2 regions of the Acidovorax sacchari genome follow, and region 2 is predicted to be linked to the other one. Evidence: riboswitches for the same ligand, from Rfam matches in the RefSeq annotation. Region 2 holds a riboswitch; the other holds the start of a gene.
What was found. Region 2 has a riboswitch for cobalamin ahead of ACGHC0_RS08285 (TonB-dependent receptor domain-containing protein). Riboswitches for the same ligand answer to the same signal wherever they lie in the genome.

Region 1 (4,260 bases), 1.7 Mb from region 2:
CGGCGGCGGAGCAGGCCCCGGTGGTGAAGCCGGTGCGCGTGCCGCGGCGGACGGTTTTCTCCATCATGGCGGGTTCAGCCTCCGGCGGCGCCTTGGGGCTGCGGTGCCGTTTGCTTTTGCCGTGCCTCGGCCAGCGCCAGCAGCGCGTGCAGCGCGGCCACCACCAGCGTGGAGCCGCCCTTGCGGCCGCGGATCACGATCCAGGGCACCTCGGCCACGCCGGCCATCAGGTCCTTGGATTCGGCGGCGGAAACGAAGCCCACCGGCATGCCGACCACGAGGGCCGGGCGCACGCCCTCCTCGCGGATCAGGCGCACGAGTTCGATGAGCGCGGTGGGCGCGTTGCCGATGCCCACGACGGCGCCCTGCAGCAGCCCCTGCCGGTGCGCCTTGCGCATGGCTTGCACGGCGCGCGTGGTGTCCTCGGCCTGGGCCCGGGCGATCACGTCGGCGTCGCTGATGAACTGGTGCGTGCGCATGCCGAAGTGCGCCAGGCGCGGCTGCGAGAGGCCCGAGCAGATCATCTCCACGTCGGCCACCACGGGCGCGCCGCCGCGCAGCATCGCCGCGATGCCGGCCTCCACCGCCTCGGGGTGGAAGTCGGTCAGGCCGTTGAATTCGAAGTCGGCGTTGGCGTGGATCATGCGGCGCACGATGGGCCACTGCTGCGCCGTGTAGGGGTGCGGGCCGGCCTCGGCGTCGATGATCGCGAAGCTGTCGTGCTCGATGGCCTGGCCGGCGCGCGTGAGCTGTTCGGTGACGGTGTTGACCGTGCTCATGCGGCGGCTCCGGCCGGCTGGGGCGCGGCGTGGCCGTGGTGGTCGTGATCGTGATCGTGATCGTGATCGTGGCCGTGCGAGTGCCCATGGGCATGCGCGTGCGCATGTTCGGCGCCTGCGGCGGCGGGGGCTACGGACGCATGGGCATGCGTGTGCTCGTGGCTATGGCCGTGCCCCAGGTCGTGCGCGATCTCGCGGTACTTGCAGCCGTCGCAGGGCAGGCGGCTGTCGGGCAGGCCGGCCTGCAGGTCGGCCACGCGCTGCTCCAGCAGCTCGAAGATCTCGGTCTCCATGCCGAAGTGGGCCGACTGCGCGAAGCGCAGCTGCGGGTACTGCACGCGCAGGTGCTCCACCTGCCGGCCGATGCGCTGCATCAGCGTGCCGGTGTAGAGGTAGTACGGCAGTACCACGATCTGCTTCATGCCCAGCAGCGCCTGGCGCTGCACCACGCGCTCCAGGCGCGGCCAGGTGATGCCGGTGAAGGCGATCTCGACCAGCTCGTGGTGGCTGTCTTCCTGCAGCCAGCGCGCCATCTTGGCGACGTCGCCGTTGGCCTGCCGGTCGGACGAGCCCCGGCCCAGCAGCACCACGCCGGTGGTGGTGGGGTCGGGCATGTCCAGCGCCTGCATGCAGCGGCGCAGTTGGCGCTGCATGATGGCGAGGATGGGCTCGCAGGCCGTGAGGTGCGGGCCGTAGAGAAATTCCACGCCCGGGCAGTGCTCGCGCGCATGCTCGATGGCTTCGGGGATCTCCATCTTCACGTGGCCGGCCGCGTTTAGGATGAGCGGCAGCACCAGCACGCGGCGGCTGCCCCGGGCGGCCATCAGCAGGCCGTCGTGCAGGCCGGGCGGCGCGAACTCGATGAAGCAGACCTCGATGCGCCAGCCGGGCTGGCGCGCGCGCCACTGGCGCACGAAGGCGTGGATCTCGTCGTTGCCCTCGGGCTCGCGCGAGCCGTGGCCGACCAGCAGCACGGTGGTTCCGGCCTGCGCGAGTGCGGGAGCGGTGCCGGCGGCGGGGCCACGATGTGGATCGACGCCATGACCGTGGCCGTGTTCGTGGGAGTGCCCGTGGGCATGCGGAGCGTGCAGGTGCGTCATCGTGGGGTATCCGTGAGGGTGTCCGTCGGGGAGCTGGAGGCCTCCGCGCCGTGCGGCGCATCGCTCGCGCGGCGGAAGCGGTGGGTGAAGCCCGGGTCGTAGAGCTTGGACTTGGCGAGTTCGGGCCAGTGGCGCGCGCCCAGCGTGGGGCTGGCGATGATCATGGCCTGGCTCACCACCTGGGCCTCGCGGCAGCGCTCGCGCACGTCCGCCACCGTGCAGCGCACGATGCGCTCCTCGCCTGGCCAGGAGGCCTTGTGGACCACGAGCAGCGGCGCGTCGTCGGGCCAGCCGGCTTCGCGCAGGCCGGCCTGCACCTTGTGCAGCAGGGTGATCGACAGGAAGATGCAGAGCGTGCAACGGTGCCGCGCCAGCTCGGCGAGCGATTCGCCGGGCGGCATGGGCGTGCGGCCCTCCACGCGCGTGAACACCACGGTCTGCGTGACCTCGGGCAGCGTGAAGCTCTCGACCGCGGCTGCGGCCGAGGCCATGGCCGAGGACACCCCCGGTACCACGCGCACCGGAACGCCCGCGGCATCGAGCGGCTGCACGAGTTCGACCAGCGCGCCGTACAGTGCCGGATCGCCCGTCTGCAGGCGCACCACGGTGCGGTGCTTCTGCGCCTGCAGCACGAGCCACGCGGCCATCTGCTCCAGCGTCATGGATTTGCTGTCGGCGATGGTGCAGCCTGGAGGCGCCCAGCGCGTGGCGGTTTCGTCCACGAGCGAGCCGGCGAACAGGATGGCACCTGCGCGTTCGACCAGGGAACGGCCCTTGACGGTGATGAGGTCCGGATCGCCGGGGCCGGCACCGACGAACCAGACGGTGCCCGGTCCCGGGACAGCGTTGTCGCAGGCCCCGTTGGCCTGCGCCGAAGAATCTGGCATGGGAAGCGACGAACAAAGATGCGCCCGCCGCGGCAGGCGCGCCCGCACCCTGCCTCCCCGCAGGGTCCGTGAAATGGAGCATGCACGCAAAAAGCGCGCGCTCCCCTGTCGGCCGGTATCCGGGCTGGCGGCGCGGCAGTTCGTACCGGGCTCCCCGGGCCCTTCCCGGATGCCGCGCAAGGCATTCCAGTGGACGTCGTTCCAGGGGCCGAAGGCGCCTGGCCTGAGCCCATGCGCCTTCCATCGCTGACCGTTGCGGGGGCAGCCCAGGCCGGGGCCGTCGTCCATGGCGGAGCGGCCCTTCCTGGTTCCCGTTTAACTGCGCGGCCGGAAACGGCCGCGCGAGCACCAACGGGCGGAAGTATAGGGGGAGCGCGCCGGCACGGCCCGCTCAGGACGTTTCAGAACGATTCAGGTGTCCGCCCCCGGGCCGGCCGGGATTCGCACCAAGAATGGACAGGGCGCTCGCGCCGAATGCAACGGCCACCCGGCCACAACACTTGGAGAGAGGGAACCCGACATGCGACATCCGCACACCATCCGAGGCGCCTGGCTGGCGCTTTCCGCCGCCGCCGTGCTGGCCGGCACCGGCTGCAGCACGCACCGCACGGACCACCAGGCAGGCGCCGCACCGGCGCCTGCCTGCGCCAGCGGCACCACCGCCACCTTCAGCAACGGCGCGTCCGCGTGCGGGAGCCAGGCATCCGTCACGCCCGCGGGCGGATCGCCCGTGGCGGTGAACACCTACCTGGGCATCAAGTACGCCAAGGCGGGCCGGTTCCAGCCGCCGCAGATGCATGCCCCCACCGGCAGCAACGTGCCGCAGACGGCGCCCGGCGCCTTCTGCCCGCAGCCCAACAGCACCGTCTTCCCCAACCAGAGCGAAGACTGTCTCTACCTGAACGTCTTCACCCCGCAGTCGGCCCTCGGGGCGTCCCGGCCGCTGCCGGTGCTGTTCTTCATCCACGGCGGCGCGTTCGTGGAAGGCAGCGGCTACCAGCCGACCTCCCATGGCAACATCTTCGACGGCTCCTATCTCGCCGCCACGGGCAACATGGTGGTGGTGACCATCAACTACCGCCTGGGCGCGCTGGGGTTCCTGGCGCTCGGCCATGTCGAGAAGAGCGTCGATCCGAGCGGCACGCTCAAAGGCAATTTCGGCATCCTCGACCAGCAGCAGGCACTGCAATGGGTGCAGCAGTACATCCGCGCATTCGGCGGCGACCCGGCGCGCGTCACCGTCGCGGGCGAGAGCGCAGGTGCGATGTCCACCGGGCTGCACCTGTTCGCCGCCCCGGACAGCGCGAAGCTCTTCCAGGCTGCGATCATGGAGAGCAATCCGGTCGGGTCCGTGTACCGCACACCGGCCAAGGCCCACGAGCTGGGCGACCTCTTCCGTGTATCGCTCTGCCTGCACATGAAAGATTGCCTGCAACGCGAACCCATCCTGAAAAATGCCACGTTCCGGGAGATTATCGATACCCAGTCAATGAA
Region 2 (4,260 bases):
AAGCGCTGCAGGCCATGCAATGCCACTACTTCCAGGGATTCCTGGTGGCGCCGGGATTGCCCGCGGAGGACTTCCGCGCCCTGGTCGCGCGGGATGCGCAGGGCGACCGCGCACCGGCATGAGCCCGATACGGCGGGCGGGCCTGCAGGGAGGCCCGCAACGCAAAAGCGCCGCGGGGATGCCGCGGCGCTCGGGGAAGAAGGTGTCTGCAGTAGCCACCGGACCGTCATCCTGAACCGGGGGTTCAGGGGGGCGAGGGCAGCCAGGCGTTGGGTTCATCTGACGCGAGATGATCACGCTCACCGGGCAATGTACCAAGCCCTTGCTCATGGAGCATTGGTTCAAGGAAATATAAAGCCCGGCGGCACTGCAGACGCCCCCATTGTAGGCGCGCGAATCGCCCTTTGGAAGTACGGGGTCAGGCCGGCCGGCCGTCCTCGCCCAGCGCATGGTCCAGGCGCCGCAGCAGCGCCTGCAGCGCGTCGCCGTCCGGCGCTTCGCCGTCGGCCAGCAGGCTGCGCTGGGCAGGCCCGTCGGCAGACGGCGCGGCGGCAGGCGGTGCGGCCTGCGCCTCCGCGGCTGCGTACGTTTCTGCCGAAGGGGGAAGGCCCGGGGGCTCCTGCGCGGCCGGCTCCTCGGCGGGCGCGGCTGCCGCACGGGCCTGGTCGGCCAGTTCGAAGGCCAGATTCAGGGCCGCCAGCACGGCGATGCGCTCGCGCGCGCGCACCTTGCCGGCGTCGCGGATGCGGACCATGGCCGCATCCACGCGCTCGACCGCCTGCAGCAGCCGTTCCTGCTGGCCTTCCGGACAGGCGAGGCGGTAGCTCTGCTGCATGATCTGCACTTCGATCTGGTTCATTCGGCCTCCTTGGGCAGGTCGGTCGGGGTGGCCGGGGCATCGGCCGGCGGGGGCGGCATTTTTTCCAGCAGCGCGTCGATGCGCGTGCGGGCCGTGTTCAGGCGCGACCGGAGCGAGTCGCGCTCCTGCGTGAGCGAGACCACCTGGGCGGTGAGCAGGGCGTTGGCGCGCCGCAACTCGGCATGGCGCGCGAGCAGCCGCTCCACGCGCTCGGTGATCTGGTCGAGGGGGGAGGGTGAATCCATGCACGGATTGTAGGGTTGGGGCCGGACGGGGGAATATGTATCGAAACGTCCTAGAATCCGCTGCGTTGGTGCCAGCGGCCTGGTTCACAGGCCGCGGTTCAACGGGAAGCAGGGAGGCGCCGTCCGCCACGGACGCGCCGTGCCTGCGCTGCCCCCGCAACGGTCCGTGGAAGAAAGCTGCCCGCCCCTTCCGGCGCAGCGGCTTTCGCCGCCTCCTGCACAAAGCCACTGGGTGCCTTGAACAAGCGCCTGGGAAGGCGCAGGAGCGTGTCGTCCACCAGCCCGGATACCGGCCAACACGGAGGCCGCGCCCCCCGGTGAACTGCCGGGAGCGCGGCCGTGTCGCCCAATGCCGGCGGGGAGGCCGGCGCGGGCTCGTTTTCTGCGATCGCTTCCATGCATTCTTCGACTCCCCGGTTCCCCGGCGCCGCCGGCGCGCGTGCGGCTCTTCTTCCCCTCCGTGCGCCCGCCGCACTGGTCCTGCTCGCCACGGCGGGCCTGTCGCTGGCCCCGGCGGCGCATGCCGCCGCCCCCATGGGCGAGGTCGTGGTGACCGCCAACCGCACGCCCCAGCCCCTGGCCGATCTGGTGGCCGACGTTTCCATCGTGGACCGCGACACCATCGAAGCCAGCGGCGCCACGGGTCTGGCCGACGTGCTGGCCCGCGTGCCGGGCATCGAGATTTCGCGCAACGGCGGGCCGGGCACGACGACCAGCGTGTACCTGCGCGGCGCGGAGCAGCGATTCACCGCCGTCTATATCGATGGCGTGCGCGTGGATTCGCAGACCACGGGCGGCGCGCCCTGGGAGGCGATCCCGCTGGGCCTCATCGACCGCATCGAGGTGCTGCGCGGCCCCGCCGCCGCGGTGTACGGATCGGACGCCGTGGGCGGCGTGATCCAGATCTTCACGCGCAAGGGCGAGGGCCCGGCGCAGCCCTACGTGGGCATCGGCGCCGGCAGCCACGGCACCTACAAGGCCGAGGCCGGCGTGAGCGGCTCGGCGGGCGAGGGCCGCGCGGTGGACTATGCGCTGGGCTTCGAGCGCGAGATCAGCGACGGCTTCAACGCCCGGCCCGTCGCGGGCCAGAACCCCGACAAGGACGGTCTGCGCCGCTCCGCCGTGAACGCGCGCGTGGGCCTGCAGATCGATCCGCGCCAGCGCCTCGAAGGCACGCTGCTGGGGGCCGACACCAACGCGGGCTACGACACCACGCCCCTGGGCAACGACGACCGCGCCCTGCACCGCATGCATGCGCTGGGCCTGAACTGGCGCGCGCAATGGAGCGACCGCTACACCACCCGCGTATCGGTCACGGATTCGCGCGAGCGCTACGAGACGCGTCCCTCGCCCTACACCGCCGACACGCGCCTGCGGGGCTACCTGTTCCAGAACGAGTGGCGCGAGGGGGCACACCTCTTCACTGCCGCGCTGGAGCGCCGCGAGGACGAACTGCGCAACGGGAGCCTCGACGGCGACCGCTCGCAGGATGCGCTGGCGCTGGGCTACGGCTTCACCGCCGGACCGCACGCGCTGCAGATCAACGCACGCCACGATTCGGACAGCGAGTTCGGCGGCCACAACACCGGCAGCATCGCCTACGGCTATGCGATCACGCCGCAGTGGCGGGCCACGGCGTCGGCCGGCACCTCCTTCCGCGCCCCCACGCTCTACCAGCGCTTCAGCCCCTACGGCGTCGCGTCGCTGAAGCCGGAAGAGGGCCGCAATGTGGAGCTGGGCCTGCGCTGGGCTCAGGGCGCGAGCAGCGCTTCCGTGGTGGCCTACCGCAACCGCGTGAAGAACCTCATCGTCTTCGGCGATGCCGGGCCGTGCCAGGATGAGTTCGGCTGCTATGCCAACGCGGGCCGGGCGAAGTACGAGGGCGTGACGCTCTCGGCGCAGCACACCCTGGGCGGCGTGCAACTGCGCGCATCGGTCGATCTGCAGAACCACAGCGACGAAACCACCGGCCGCCTGCTGCCCCGCCGCGCCAAGCGCCACGCGACGCTGGGCGCCGACACGCGCATCGCCGGCTGGACGGTCGGCTCCGAGGTACAGGCCGAGGGCCGGCGCTTCGACAACGCCGCCAACACCACGGTGCTGGGCGGCTACACGCTCGTCAACCTGTACGCCAGCACCCGGGTGGCGCAGGACACGACGCTGCTCGCGCGCGTGGACAACCTCGCCGACAGGAACTACCAGACCGCGCGCACCTATGCACAGGCGGGCCGCACGTTCTATGTGGGCCTGAAGTGGGCGCCGCGTTGAGCCGGGCCATGGGCACGGCGGGCGGCATCCGCTGTCCGGCGATCGCGATCGCCGCGCCCTCGTCGGGGCAGGGCAAGACCACCGTGACCGCCGCGCTGGCACGCCTGCACGCGCGGCAGGGGCGGCGCGTGCGCGTATTCAAGTGCGGGCCGGACTTTCTCGACCCCTGCTGGCTGGAGCAGGCCAGCGGCGCGCCGGCGCATGCCATCGATCTCTGGATGACCGGCGAGCAGGATGCGGCCGAACGGCTGCACGCCGCCGCGCAGGACGCCGACCTGATCCTGGTCGAGGGCGTGATGGGCCTGTTCGACGGCACGCCCAGCCTCGCGGACCTCGCCCGGCGCTTCGGCCTGCCGGTGCTGGCCGTGGTGGATGCCTCGGCCATGGCGGGCACCTTCGGCGCGCTGGCCTGGGGCCTGCGGCACTACCGCCCGGGCCTGCCCTGGGCGGGCGTGCTGGCCAATCGCGTGGGCAGCGCGCGCCATGCCGGCATGCTGCAGGAGAGCCTGGCGGACGCGGGCGACTGGATGGGCGCCCTGGCGCGCGTCGCCCCGCCCGCGGCGGATGTGCCTGCGGGCGGCGCGCCACCGGGCCGCCAGCGCGCGGGGCTGCTGCCCGAGCGGCACCTGGGCCTGGTGGCCGCGCATGAGCTGGCCGACGGCCTGGCGCGCATCGACCTTGCGGCCGATGCGCTGGCGCAGACGCCCCTGGGCCGCCTGTCGCCGCAGGAATGGCAGGAGCGGTTCTCCGTGGAGTTCGCAGCGCCCGCGCCCCGCGCCGCGGTGCCGCCGCTGCTGGCCGGCCGCACCGTGGCGGTGGCCGGCGATGCCGCGTTCTGCTTCGTGTACCGGGCCAACCTGCAGACGCTGGAAGCCCTGGGCGCACGCG

Region 1: another riboswitch for cobalamin. It lies ahead of cobM (precorrin-4 C(11)-methyltransferase); the one in region 2 lies ahead of ACGHC0_RS08285 (TonB-dependent receptor domain-containing protein).

What each region holds. Positions count from the first base shown of each region.
Region 1 is NZ_AP035783.1:91,074-95,333, reverse strand. Features, by position in the region: gene ACGHC0_RS00415 (cobalt-precorrin-5B (C(1))-methyltransferase) at 1-67, opposite strand, end outside; gene ACGHC0_RS00410 (precorrin-8X methylmutase) at 75-779, opposite strand; gene ACGHC0_RS00405 (sirohydrochlorin chelatase) at 776-1,879, opposite strand; gene cobM (precorrin-4 C(11)-methyltransferase) at 1,876-2,766, opposite strand; cobalamin riboswitch at 2,859-3,134, opposite strand; gene ACGHC0_RS00395 (carboxylesterase family protein) at 3,287-4,260, shown strand, end outside.
Region 2 is NZ_AP035783.1:1,838,955-1,843,214, forward strand. Features, by position in the region: gene ACGHC0_RS08270 (putative bifunctional diguanylate cyclase/phosphodiesterase) at 1-122, shown strand, start outside; gene ACGHC0_RS08275 (cell division protein ZapA) at 419-859, opposite strand; gene ACGHC0_RS08280 (DUF904 domain-containing protein) at 856-1,104, opposite strand; cobalamin riboswitch at 1,154-1,417, shown strand; gene ACGHC0_RS08285 (TonB-dependent receptor domain-containing protein) at 1,501-3,372, shown strand; gene ACGHC0_RS08290 (cobyrinate a,c-diamide synthase) at 3,381-4,260, shown strand, end outside.